3 regions of the Paenibacillus sp. FSL R5-0701 genome follow, and region 3 is predicted to be linked to each of the others. Evidence: a T-box and tRNA genes for the amino acid it is inferred to sense, from the RefSeq annotation. Region 3 holds a T-box; the other regions hold tRNA genes.
What was found. The T-box of region 3 lies ahead of tyrS (tyrosine--tRNA ligase). A T-box ahead of a tRNA ligase gene usually reads a tRNA of that ligase, here a tRNA-Tyr.
Positions count from the first base shown of each region.

Region 1 (4,259 bases), 1.7 Mb from region 3:
CGTAATAGCTCACTGGTCGAGTGACTCTGCGCCGAAAATGTAACGGGGCTAAACACACCACCGAAGCTATGGCTTGATGCTTTGCATCAGGGGTAGGGGAGCGTTGTATAAGGGTTGAAGGTGTACCGTAAGGAGCGCTGGACATTATACAAGTGAGAATGCCGGTATGAGTAACGAAAAGATCAGTGAGAATCTGATCCGCCGAAAGCCTAAGGGTTCCTGAGGAAGGCTCGTCCGCTCAGGGTAAGTCGGGACCTAAGGCGAGGCCGAAAGGCGTAGTCGAAGGACAACAGGTCGAAATTCCTGTACCACCGTAAGCCGTTATGAGCAATGGGGGGACGCAGTAGGGTAGTGACGCGGACTGATGGATGTCCGTCTAAGCAGTGAGGCTGATGTGTAGGCAAATCCGCACATTGTAAGGCTGAGCTGTGATGGGGAGCGAAAATTGTAGTAGCGAAGGTCATGATCTCACACTGCCAAGAAAAGCCTCTAGCCAGGTGATGGTGCCCGTACCGCAAACCGACACAGGTAGGCGAGAAGAGTATTCTAAGGCGCGCGGAAGAACTCTCGTTAAGGAACTCGGCAAAATGACCCCGTAACTTCGGGAGAAGGGGTGCCCCGGTAGTGTGAATAGCACGAGGGGGCCGCAGTGAAAAGGCCCAAGCGACTGTTTAGCAAAAACACAGGTCTGTGCGAAGCCGTAAGGCGAAGTATACGGGCTGACGCCTGCCCGGTGCTGGAAGGTTAAGGGGAGTGGTTAGGGAGTAATCCCGAAGCTGTGAACCGAAGCCCCAGTAAACGGCGGCCGTAACTATAACGGTCCTAAGGTAGCGAAATTCCTTGTCAGGTAAATTCTGACCCGCACGAATGGCGTAACGACTTGGGCGCTGTCTCAACGAGAGATCCGGTGAAATTTTAATACCTGTGAAGATGCAGGTTACCCGCGACAAGACGGAAAGACCCCATGGAGCTTTACTGCAGCTTGATATTGAATTTGGGTACGATCTGTACAGGATAGGTGGGAGCCTTTGAAGTGTGAGCGCCAGCTTGCATGGAGGCAACGTTGGGATACCACCCTGATCGTATCTAGGTTCTAACCTGGTACCGTAATCCGGTGCGGGGACAGTGTCAGGTGGGCAGTTTGACTGGGGCGGTCGCCTCCTAAAGAGTAACGGAGGCGCCCAAAGGTTCCCTCAGAATGGTTGGAAATCATTCGAAGAGTGCAAAGGCATAAGGGAGCTTGACTGCGAGACCTACAAGTCGAGCAGGGACGAAAGTCGGGCTTAGTGATCCGGTGGTACCGCATGGAAGGGCCATCGCTCAACGGATAAAAGCTACCCTGGGGATAACAGGCTTATCTCCCCCAAGAGTCCACATCGACGGGGAGGTTTGGCACCTCGATGTCGGCTCATCGCATCCTGGGGCTGAAGTAGGTCCCAAGGGTTGGGCTGTTCGCCCATTAAAGCGGTACGCGAGCTGGGTTCAGAACGTCGTGAGACAGTTCGGTCCCTATCTGTCGTGGGCGTAGGAAATTTGAGAGGAGCTGTCCTTAGTACGAGAGGACCGGGATGGACGTACCGCTGGTGTACCAGTTGTTCCGCCAGGAGCACCGCTGGGTAGCTATGTACGGACGGGATAAACGCTGAAAGCATCTAAGCGTGAAGCCCCCCTCAAGATGAGATTTCCCAGTATGTAAGACCCCTTGAAGACGACGAGGTAGATAGGCTGGGGGTGGAAGTGCAGCAATGCATGGAGCTGACCAGTACTAATCGGTCGAGGGCTTATCCAATAGCAAGTGATAATTCGCATGTTTCGTTTCGAATCTAGTTTTCAGAGAACGATCTCTGAAGCATATTCCCTGATAGCTCAGTTGGTAGAGCACTCGACTGTTAATCGAGTTGTCACAGGTTCGAGCCCTGTTCGGGGAGCCATATGGAGAGGTGTCCGAGCTGGCCGAAGGAGCACGATTGGAAATCGTGTAGGCGTCACAAGCGTCTCGAGGGTTCGAATCCCTCTCTCTCCGCCATAATATTAAGGCCCGTTGGTCAAGGGGTTAAGACACCTCCCTTTCACGGAGGTAACAGGGGTTCGAATCCCCTACGGGTCATAATAACTTCAAAAAAAGAAGTTGATTTTTACAACAAGATTATGATATGATCATAAATGTGTTGTTCGGAGGCTTAGCTCAGCTGGGAGAGCATCTGCCTTACAAGCAGAGGGTCGGGGGTTCGATCCCCTCAGCCTCCACCATATAAACTTTATAACGACGCGGGGTGGAGCAGCCCGGTAGCTCGTCGGGCTCATAACCCGAAGGCCGCAGGTTCAAATCCTGCCCCCGCAATTATACTTTCCTTTGAGAAAGTGATCTGGAACCGTGGTGTAGTTGGCCTAACATGCCTGCCTGTCACGCAGGAGATCGCGGGTTCGAATCCCGTCGGTTCCGCCATTTAATCTTTACATGAGGCAAACTGTTCACTACATCTGCTGTATGGCACTGATGCCCTATATAAAGTGTAAGGAATTAAGATTAGACTTTATTATGGCTCGGTAGCTCAGTCGGTAGAGCAGAGGACTGAAAATCCTCGTGTCGGCGGTTCGATTCCGTCCCGAGCCACCATTTTTAAAACAATTTAATATGCCGGTGTAGCTCAACTGGTAGAGCAACTGACTTGTAATCAGTAGGTTGGGGGTTCAAGTCCTCTCGCCGGCACCATGTAATCCTGGAGGATTAGCGAAGTGGCCAAACGCATCAGACTGTAAATCTGCTCCCGTACGGGTTCGGTGGTTCGAATCCATCATCCTCCACCAGTTTTTAGGGGCATAGTTTAAAGGTAGAACAACGGTCTCCAAAACCGTTGGTGTGGGTTCAATTCCTGCTGCCCCTGCCAATTAACTTTTTAGAAAATAACCTTTTGTGGCGATCGTGGCGAAGTGGTTAACGCACCGGTTTGTGGATCCGGCATTCGGGGGTTCAATTCCCCTCGATCGCCCCTTTGTTTTTTTATTTTTTATTGGGGATTAGCCAAGCGGTAAGGCAACGGACTTTGACTCCGTCATGCATAGGTTCAAATCCTATATCCCCAGCCATTATGCGGACGTGGCTCAGCGGTAGAGCATCGCCTTGCCAAGGCGAGGGTCGCGGGTTCGATTCCCGTCGTCCGCTCCAAAATATGGCGCCATAGCCAAGTGGTAAGGCACAGCTCTGCAAAAGCTTTATCCCCAGTTCGAATCTGGGTGGCGCCTCCAGCATATGCCGGCGTGGCGGAATGGCAGACGCGCTCGACTCAAAATCGAGTGGGAAACCGTGGAGGTTCGAGTCCTCTCGCCGGTATATTGAATAGCCCTACATGTTGCTTATGCAATGTGTAGGGCTATTTTTATTTTATATAAATTGCTTTTTTGTATTGTAAGGATAGTTGGACGTTAATAAAGATTGACGTATGATTATATTCAGTATATTGTAGATAAGTAAAGTCTTTAATATAAAGGAGTGAAGTAGAGTGACTAATGGAAAAAATGTATCGGATACCGATCTCTTATTTGATCTTTCTGTATGGGAAGAGGCATGGAAGAATCGTCCGAGAAATTCAAAATATAAGAAGAATAGTACCCCCGTTAATACAGAAGAAGTTTTTGAGCGCTGGGCCAGGGATTATCATGCACAGTCGTTCACTGAAGAAGGAAAGCAGCGTTCTGAGCGCATTATGGGCTGGATTGAGAATCAGGGTGTGGAATTCGCAGGGTTATCCATTTTGGACATTGGAGCCGCTTCAGGCATATTTACCATTCCTTTTGCGGAGAAGGGTGCAAGTGTGACCGCAGTTGAGCCTTCTGAGTTGCTTGTCTCCCTTATGAAAGAGACGATACCTTCAGCTCTGGAATCCAAAATCGAAATCGTAAACGAACGATATGAGGAAATCTCTATTCAGGATAAAGGCTGGGAGAAGAAATATGACTTTGCATTTGCATCCATGTGTCCGGCGATGTCGGATTGGGAAACGATCGAGCAGGCGATCAATTGTGCCCGGAAGTATGTGTATATAAGTACTATGGCGGGACAGAAGGAACACACACTAATGGATGAACTTAAGGATATACTGGGGGTAACTTCTTCATATAAGGCCGGTGATATGGGTTATATTCAACAATTGTTGTATTTGAAGGGGTATTCATACACCATGATCATTACGAGAGAAGTTAACTCATTTGAAGTACCGGTGGAAGATGTTGTAGAGAAGCTGCCAGAATGGCTTAATACG
Region 1 is NZ_CP150230.1:5,899,113-5,903,371, reverse strand. Features, by position in the region: rRNA gene MKZ13_RS26150 (23S ribosomal RNA) at 1-1,789, shown strand, start outside; tRNA gene MKZ13_RS26145 (tRNA-Asn) at 1,856-1,931, shown strand; tRNA gene MKZ13_RS26140 (tRNA-Ser) at 1,935-2,026, shown strand; tRNA gene MKZ13_RS26135 (tRNA-Glu) at 2,036-2,107, shown strand; tRNA gene MKZ13_RS26130 (tRNA-Val) at 2,175-2,250, shown strand; tRNA gene MKZ13_RS26125 (tRNA-Met) at 2,268-2,341, shown strand; tRNA gene MKZ13_RS26120 (tRNA-Asp) at 2,369-2,446, shown strand; tRNA gene MKZ13_RS26115 (tRNA-Phe) at 2,542-2,617, shown strand; tRNA gene MKZ13_RS26110 (tRNA-Thr) at 2,638-2,713, shown strand; tRNA gene MKZ13_RS26105 (tRNA-Tyr) at 2,723-2,808, shown strand; tRNA gene MKZ13_RS26100 (tRNA-Trp) at 2,815-2,888, shown strand; tRNA gene MKZ13_RS26095 (tRNA-His) at 2,918-2,990, shown strand; tRNA gene MKZ13_RS26090 (tRNA-Gln) at 3,013-3,087, shown strand; tRNA gene MKZ13_RS26085 (tRNA-Gly) at 3,092-3,166, shown strand; tRNA gene MKZ13_RS26080 (tRNA-Cys) at 3,173-3,246, shown strand; tRNA gene MKZ13_RS26075 (tRNA-Leu) at 3,253-3,331, shown strand; gene MKZ13_RS26070 (class I SAM-dependent methyltransferase) at 3,501-4,259, shown strand, end outside.
Region 1: it has a tRNA-Tyr gene. The T-box ahead of tyrS (tyrosine--tRNA ligase) is inferred to sense a tRNA for this amino acid. The anticodon was not compared.

Region 2 (4,259 bases), 3.3 Mb from region 3:
TGCTCCGTTGCCCGCTCAATGGCTGCCTGTACCGGGGGGCGACGATCCAGATAATGTACTTTGCGGGCAAAGAACGATTCTGGATAATCGTATGCCTCTGCCTGCACATCCTGCGGCAGTGCGAGCGTTACTGCTCCCGTCTCTGCTGGATCGGTTAGCACACGCATGGCCTGTGTAACAGCAATCATCAACTGTTCGGGACGAACAATGCGATCCCAGTACTTGCTGACGGCTTTGAATGGATCAGTGGCTGAGATTGTATAATCACTGCTCACTTCCAACTGCTGAAGTACCGGGTCCGGTTCCCGTGTAGCAAAGTTATCTCCAGGAAGCAATAAAACCGGAATCCGGTTCACCGTTGCAGTAGCTGCGGCTGTAATCATATTCAAAGCACCAGGTCCAATCGATGTTGTACATGCATAGATCTGTCTACGATTCTTCTGCTTGGCATAAGCCGCTGCCGTATGCACCATGCCTTGTTCGTTCTTGCCTTGCATATACGTCAGGCTTCCCGGGCTGCGCTCTAGCGCTTCTCCAATGCCTGTTACATTGCCATGTCCAAAAATACCGATGATTCCCTTCACAAACTTGGTTTCCACCCCGTCAACCGAGATATATTGCTGATCCAGGTATCGAAGCAGTGCCTGAGCCATCGTCAGTCGAATTGTTTTCATGAATTGATCGCCGTCCTTTCCTTTACGGGTTAAGCGCTTAATCTACGTTAAGTTTAAGCGCCTTACCCCTAAAGGTTAAGCGCTTAATTGATATGGTATTACAGGTTAATGATTTACGCAAGCTATTTTTGTAAGCGTTTTTATGAAATGCGGTAAAGGAAAGATATTCTTGTGTTCGAACATGCACTAGACCTTCTCTGTTTGAACACTTCCATAATGACTAAGAACAGACTTAAAAGGGGGGGAAATATATCATGAGGATGGGATACATGCTGGTACATGCTAATCAGCCATATAATCCGTGATCTTTGTATACAATTATGATCAATATGCCTGTGAATGCAAAAAAAAGAAAGAGACGGTGAATACCATCTCTTTCTTATCAATATTTAAGCGGGTGATGGGAATCGAACCCACGCTATTAGCTTGGAAGGCTAAAGTTCTACCATTGAACTACACCCGCATAACAACAATCGGGATGACACGATTTGAACATGCGACCCCCTGGTCCCAAACCAGGTGCTCTACCAAGCTGAGCTACATCCCGTTATCTATACCGGCGAGAGGACTCGAACCTCCACGGTTTCCCACTCGATTTTGAGTCGAGCGCGTCTGCCATTCCGCCACGCCGGCAAAATATGAAGTTATAATGGCGCGCCCTGAGAGATTCGAACTCCCGGCCTTTTGATTCGTAGTCAAACGCTCTATCCAGCTGAGCTAAGGGCGCAAAATATTGGAGCGGAAGACGGGAATCGAACCCGCGACCCTCGCCTTGGCAAGGCGATGCTCTACCGCTGAGCCACTTCCGCAAATAAGGGATGCGCGTGGAGGGACTTGAACCCCCACGTCAAAGACGCTAGATCCTAAGTCTAGTGCGTCTGCCAATTCCGCCACACGCGCATATAATGGTGAGTCATGAAGGGCTCGAACCTTCGACACCCTGATTAAAAGTCAGGTGCTCTACCAACTGAGCTAATGACTCATAGAAAAACTGGTGGAGGATGATGGATTCGAACCACCGAACCCGTACGGGAGCAGATTTACAGTCTGATGCGTTTGGCCGCTTCGCTAATCCTCCAGGATTACATGGTGCCGGCGAGAGGACTTGAACCCCCAACCTACTGATTACAAGTCAGTTGCTCTACCAGTTGAGCTACACCGGCGTATTACATAGTGTTATAAATGGTGGCTCGGGACGGAATCGAACCGCCGACACGAGGATTTTCAGTCCTCTGCTCTACCGACTGAGCTACCGAGCCTTACTACATTAAAAAATGGCGGAACCGACGGGATTCGAACCCGCGATCTCCTGCGTGACAGGCAGGCATGTTAGGCCAACTACACCACGGTTCCAGATCACTTTCTCAAAGGAAAGTATAATTGCGGGGGCAGGATTTGAACCTGCGGCCTTCGGGTTATGAGCCCGACGAGCTACCGGGCTGCTCCACCCCGCGTCGTTATAAAGTTTATATGGTGGAGGCTGAGGGGATCGAACCCCCGACCCTCTGCTTGTAAGGCAGATGCTCTCCCAGCTGAGCTAAGCCTCCATATTATGACCCGTAGGGGATTCGAACCCCTGTTACCTCCGTGAAAGGGAGGTGTCTTAACCCCTTGACCAACGGGCCTTACTGGCTCCCCGAACAGGGCTCGAACCTGTGACAACTCGATTAACAGTCGAGTGCTCTACCAACTGAGCTATCAGGGAATGGTGGAGCCAAGCGGGATCGAACCGCTGACCTCCTGCTTGCAAGGCAGGCGCTCTCCCAGCTGAGCTATGGCCCCATACTCTGGTGTATTTCTTGTTGTGGTCTTGCTATGGGCCCTGGTGGACTCGAACCACCGGCCTCACCCTTATCAGAGGTGCGCTCTAACCAACTGAGCTAAGGGCCCTTATCAATTTTCGAAAAAAAATACCCCAATGGGGTTTCGCTTGGCGGCATCCTACTCTCCCAGGACCCTGCGGTCCAAGTACCATCGGCGCTAGAGGGCTTAACGGTCGTGTTCGGGATGGGTACGTGTGGAACCCCTCCGCCATCGCCACCAAACGCGTAGCTTACATTTCAGAGATCGTTCTCTGAAAACTAGATTCGAAACGAAACATGCGAATTATCACTTGCTATTGGATAAGCCCTCGACCGATTAGTACTGGTCAGCTCCATGCATTGCTGCACTTCCACCCCCAGCCTATCTACCTCGTCGTCTTCAAGGGGTCTTACATACTGGGAAATCTCATCTTGAGGGGGGCTTCACGCTTAGATGCTTTCAGCGTTTATCCCGTCCGTACATAGCTACCCAGCGGTGCTCCTGGCGGAACAACTGGTACACCAGCGGTACGTCCATCCCGGTCCTCTCGTACTAAGGACAGCTCCTCTCAAATTTCCTACGCCCACGACAGATAGGGACCGAACTGTCTCACGACGTTCTGAACCCAGCTCGCGTACCGCTTTAATGGGCGAACAGCCCAACCCTTGGGACCTACTTCAGCCCCAGGATGCGATGAGCCGACATCGAGGTGCCAAACCTCCCCGTCGATGTGGACTCTTGGGGGAGATAAGCCTGTTATCCCCAGGGTAGCTTTTATCCGTTGAGCGATGGCCCTTCCATGCGGTACCACCGGATCACTAAGCCCGACTTTCGTCCCTGCTCGACTTGTAGGTCTCGCAGTCAAGCTCCCTTATGCCTTTGCACTCTTCGAATGATTTCCAACCATTCTGAGGGAACCTTTGGGCGCCTCCGTTACTCTTTAGGAGGCGACCGCCCCAGTCAAACTGCCCACCTGACACTGTCCCCGCACCGGATTACGGTACCAGGTTAGAACCTAGATACGATCAGGGTGGTATCCCAACGTTGCCTCCACACAAGCTGGCGCTCATGCTTCAAAGGCTCCCACCTATCCTGTACAGATCGTACCCAAATTCAATATCAAGCTGCAGTAAAGCTCCATGGGGTCTTTCCGTCTTGTCGCGGGTAACCTGCATCTTCACAGGTATTAAAATTTCACCGGATCTCTCGTTGAGACAGCGCCCAAGTCGTTACGCCATTCGTGCGGGTCAGAATTTACCTGACAAGGAATTTCGCTACCTTAGGACCGTTATAGTTACGGCCGCCGTTTACTGGGGCTTCGGTTCACAGCTTCGGGATTACTCCCTAACCACTCCCCTTAACCTTCCAGCACCGGGCAGGCGTCAGCCCGTATACTTCGCCTTACGGCTTCGCACAGACCTGTGTTTTTGCTAAACAGTCGCTTGGGCCTTTTCACTGCGGCCCCCTCGTGCTATTCACACTACCGGGGCACCCCTTCTCCCGAAGTTACGGGGTCATTTTGCCGAGTTCCTTAACGAGAGTTCTTCCGCGCGCCTTAGAATACTCTTCTCGCCTACCTGTGTCGGTTTGCGGTACGGGCACCATCACCTGGCTAGAGGCTTTTCTTGGCAGTGTGAGATCATGACCTTCGCTACTACAATTTTCGCTCCCCATCACAGCTCAGCCTTACAATGTGCGGATTTGCCTACACATCAGCCTCACTGCTTAGACGGACATCCATCAGTCCGCGTCACTACCCTACTGCGTCCCCCCATTGCTCAT
Region 2 is NZ_CP150230.1:315,401-319,659, reverse strand. Features, by position in the region: gene iolD (3D-(3,5/4)-trihydroxycyclohexane-1,2-dione acylhydrolase (decyclizing)) at 1-674, opposite strand, end outside; tRNA gene MKZ13_RS01505 (tRNA-Gly) at 1,067-1,137, opposite strand; tRNA gene MKZ13_RS01500 (tRNA-Pro) at 1,148-1,221, opposite strand; tRNA gene MKZ13_RS01495 (tRNA-Leu) at 1,229-1,307, opposite strand; tRNA gene MKZ13_RS01490 (tRNA-Arg) at 1,325-1,401, opposite strand; tRNA gene MKZ13_RS01485 (tRNA-Gly) at 1,409-1,483, opposite strand; tRNA gene MKZ13_RS01480 (tRNA-Leu) at 1,494-1,574, opposite strand; tRNA gene MKZ13_RS01475 (tRNA-Lys) at 1,581-1,656, opposite strand; tRNA gene MKZ13_RS01470 (tRNA-Tyr) at 1,667-1,752, opposite strand; tRNA gene MKZ13_RS01465 (tRNA-Thr) at 1,762-1,837, opposite strand; tRNA gene MKZ13_RS01460 (tRNA-Phe) at 1,858-1,933, opposite strand; tRNA gene MKZ13_RS01455 (tRNA-Asp) at 1,950-2,027, opposite strand; tRNA gene MKZ13_RS01450 (tRNA-Met) at 2,055-2,128, opposite strand; tRNA gene MKZ13_RS01445 (tRNA-Val) at 2,146-2,221, opposite strand; tRNA gene MKZ13_RS01440 (tRNA-Glu) at 2,228-2,299, opposite strand; tRNA gene MKZ13_RS01435 (tRNA-Asn) at 2,304-2,379, opposite strand; tRNA gene MKZ13_RS01430 (tRNA-Ala) at 2,381-2,456, opposite strand; tRNA gene MKZ13_RS01425 (tRNA-Ile) at 2,491-2,564, opposite strand; rRNA gene rrf (5S ribosomal RNA) at 2,603-2,719, opposite strand; rRNA gene MKZ13_RS01415 (23S ribosomal RNA) at 2,794-4,259, opposite strand, start outside.
Region 2: it has a tRNA-Tyr gene. The T-box ahead of tyrS (tyrosine--tRNA ligase) is inferred to sense a tRNA for this amino acid. The anticodon was not compared.

Region 3 (4,259 bases):
ATTGGACAGACAGCAAGGGGCGAAGGAAGTCTCTCGGGAGTTGATGAGAACGAACAATCCAGCCGTCATTCCCCGCAATCATCGGGTTGAGGAAGCCCTTGAGCAAGCGGAGAACCACGGAGATCTTAGCGTGATGCAGAAGCTTTTGGCAGTTCTTTCAGATCCGTTTGCGCACTCACCTGAGCAGGCTGAATATGCCGAACTACCTGCACAATGCAATACTTCGTATCAGACTTTTTGTGGGACCTGATTGAACAGTATGGAATGAAGAGGCTGCCTTGGGCAGCTTTTTCATTTTTTCATTCTGTCATCGACGTTACTTTATAGAGGCAGGTGCATTCATGTCCAACATGTTAAGCAAACAACAATTGGCAGACATCCTTTTACAGCTTTTAGAGCGTACATCTTTCCCTAGGGAACAGATGCAGAACTATGTTAACCGCTTGTTTGAGAGCTTTAAGTGGGATGGGGTGCCTTATGTAGAGGCTGAAGAAGATGCGTATATCGTTCGAATATACGAACGTGGTCTCGTTTCATTGGAGAAACGGGTGAAACAGCCGGATGAAGTCATCTATTGGGTGCTGGAGGATATTATTTTCACCGCGACGCATGTAGGATTGTTGGAACGAAATGGCGTGGATAATAAAGAGACGCATTTGAACTATACAAATGAAGTGATGAAGGACCTGAACAGGGGTGTTCAGGAAGCCTTCCAGCAGATCGGTGATCCGTATTCACATTGGCATCAGGCGGGTAAACGTCAGGAGTTGGAGAGCATGCATAAAGAAAAGTGAGGTGTGTTACATGAGCGAGCAAGATATTAATGATGTATGGTATGACTTTGCTGTGTTATTTGTCGAAAAAAAGAATGAATTTGAACAGGGCTGGGCTTCGTTGACTTCGAACGAGCAGGACATTGCTGCTTTATGGCTGTTAGAGGCGGATGTCTTTAATGGCGGTTTTATACAGTTTTTCTGCAACTGGGGGGAAGAGGTATACCGTTACGCGTTGCGGGCATTACATATCATTGATGCGACTCAAGTCGTGGAGATTATAACGTCAGCATATGGCTGCATTGAGCACTTGAAAGAGGATGAAAGGCTTACTGAACTATGGGATATACCTAAATTCCTGACAAAGGAACAAGAGCAGCAGTTAGATGCGTTAGATCTGCAGTTTTGGAACAATGAGGATCAGGTCGCGGAGAAAGCGTATGGTTATTATCACGGAAAATTGAACATGATGATTATATAATCTGGTTTCAACTGTGCATCCGTGGTTCAGTTCAAAGATTGTATACTTGGTCTTGCAATGACTGAAACGTTCGGCTATACTTGCTATAAATTGAATACATGAATCACGTTGATAGAGCGCAGTAGCGGCTTTGTCCCTGTTACAGAAAGTCAGGGGTTGATGGAACCTGATACATACAAGGGCTGCGAATTACACTCTGGAGTACTTGGGTAATGCCAAGCGGATGGGCAAACGATATATTGCCAAAAGTGGTATGGATAACGTGTTAAGCTCACGTGTTGTCCATGCAATTTGGGTGGTACCACGGTTATGATAATCGTCCCTGTGTCTAATGAAGACAAGGAGGCGATTTTTTTGTGTCCAAAAAAGCCGTTCCAGCGTGTAATTTCGTATTTTAACGTAGATCATGACTGAATCTTGAGGATAGAAAAGGGGTTATACACATGAATATTATTGATGAACTACAGTGGCGTGACGCCATTAACCAGCAGACAGATGCAGAGGGACTGCGTGAGTTGACCGAAACCAAATCAATCTCATTGTACTGCGGCGTTGACCCTACGGGGGACAGCATGCATATCGGACATCTCATTCCATTCATGATGCTGAAACGTTTTCAACTGGCAGGACACCGTCCAGTCATTCTGATTGGTGGAGCTACAGGAACGATTGGTGATCCAAGTGGTCGGCAGGCTGAGCGTTCTTTGCAAACGATGGAGCAAGTGCAGGAGAATGTGGATGCACTGACAGCGCAGATGAAGAAGTTGTTCGTAACAGACGGTGATAATCAGGTTCGCATGGTGAACAACTACGATTGGACACACAAAATCAATGTGATTGAATTCTTGCGTGACTACGGCAAAAACTTTAACCTTAACACAATGTTGGCTAAGGATGTGGTTGCGAGCAGATTGGAAGGCGGAATCTCGTTCACCGAGTTTTCCTACCAGATCCTTCAATCACTCGACTACCTGCACCTGTTCCAGAACGAAGATGTACAGCTTCAAATCGGTGGTTCGGATCAATGGGGTAACATCACAAGTGGTCTTGATCTGATTCGTAAAAAAGAAGGATCTGAAGCGAAGGCGTACGGTCTGACCATTCCACTCATGCTCAAATCCGACGGTACCAAATTTGGTAAAACAGCTGGCGGCGCAATCTGGCTTGACCCGAACAAAACAACACCATTTGAGTTCTACCAGTTCTGGGCGAATACAGATGACCGTGATGTCATTAAATACTTGAAATACTTTACTTTCCTCAGCAAAGAACAAATCGAAGCTTTGGCTGAAAAGGTAGAGACAGAGCCGCACAGACGTGAAGCACAGAAAGCACTCGCGGAAGAAATGACAAAATTCGTTCACGGCGAAGAAATGCTCGAACAGGCTAAGCGTATTACAGCGGCGCTGTTCAGTGGTGATATCCGTTCCCTGACAGCAGATGAAATCGAGCAGGGTTTCAAGGAAATGCCAACATTTGAAACGGACGGGGAAGCGAAAAATATCGTCGACTGGCTCGTAGATCTGGGGTTGGAGCCATCCAAACGCCAGGCGCGTGAGGATGTCACTAAAGGCGCTATCTCCATGAACGGTGAGAAAATCACGGAGCTTGAATTCACAGTGTCGGCAGAGCATGCCATTGGCGGTAAATTCATCATTATCCGTAAAGGTAAGAAGAACTACAGCCTGGTTAAACTTCAATCGTAGTTTCCAAGAATTAGAACGTAACACAGAGACGTATAGAGACTACAATAGACGCACAAATAGAGCTACAAATACAGAAACAAAAAGACCGCCTTCCATCTCTGTCAGGCGACAGAGGTGAGGCGGCCTTTCGTATATCAGGCCAGTGAGTGACCTATCTTATTGATTAACGATCGCTGTGATTTCTTCATCCAGATCAAGTCGTACATTCTCACGGTACGCCCGGATGTTGTATTCACTGTGCAGGTAACGAAGAATCGCTTCAATCATATTGGACTCCACCAGATATTGACTACGGCCTTGAATCCAAACTTCAGCGGAATAACCTGTATCTTCTTCCCAGCTCAGTTCTACATTTACATCGGTTGGACGTACACCCTTACGTTCTGCCATATGAATACAGATTGCATTCACAATTTCATCCATGCTCAGAACCATAGAGATTAGTACCGTCCGTTTCTGTTACGGTCATCATCACGATCATTGCGACGGTCATAACGACCATCCGCTGCAGGTTTGCGACGATTGGAGATGGCTCTGAAGAGTGCCATAGCCAGCATAACAATCAACATAATTGCTGCAACGTTCACGAGCAATCCAAGGATGTTACCCAGAGCGCCCATGCCACCGAACAATCCGCCAAACATCATACCAGCAAGACCACCAAGCATCATGCCTTTCATGAATCCGCCGCCACCGCCGAAGAATCCGCCACGGTTCGTTGTAGCTGCTCCATTGCTGGAATTGTTATTCGTATTCGATTTGCTTACATTGCTGTCGGATTTCTTAGGTGTATTGCTATAACTTTTCGTACCGGATTTGAATCCGCCACCGCGTCTTGCATCTGCAGAATCCGGATTCGCTACTCCCACTGTTGCGAACAATAATGTAAAGGCCATAAATACCATCATTAGATGTTTAACTCCGAATTTTTTCTTCATTGTAAAGATCGTAACCCCCCGATTAATTTGTTTGAATCGCCCAAAAATGGGCCTTACTCATGTAATACGGTCAACTTGCAGGAACGTTTCAAATTTTATTAAATTTCTGAAACGCTTGGACTTGGGTCTTGAATTGCAGCTTGGCCATCAAGTAATTGGGTAACCCAATGACACCATTCCAGGCCTGTTTGTGCGTGCATTAACCCTTTTTGTACCAGGATGTAGCTTCCAAAATCTCGGTTGCCTACACGAAGATTATCCTGAGGTATACGTGACTTCAGATCCTCGAAATAACGTATGCGTTCCATAAACCAGCTTTTACGCTCGTTAAGAATGCGTCTCATGCTTCCGTCTTCCGCTA
Region 3 is NZ_CP150230.1:4,180,165-4,184,423, reverse strand. Features, by position in the region: gene MKZ13_RS18410 (YdiU family protein) at 1-250, shown strand, start outside; gene MKZ13_RS18405 (Imm63 family immunity protein) at 342-794, shown strand; gene MKZ13_RS18400 (DUF4375 domain-containing protein) at 805-1,254, shown strand; T-box leader at 1,354-1,581, shown strand; gene tyrS (tyrosine--tRNA ligase) at 1,698-2,960, shown strand; gene MKZ13_RS18390 (YxcD family protein) at 3,117-3,395, opposite strand; gene MKZ13_RS18385 (hypothetical protein) at 3,401-3,898, opposite strand; gene MKZ13_RS18380 (PadR family transcriptional regulator) at 3,997-4,259, opposite strand, start outside.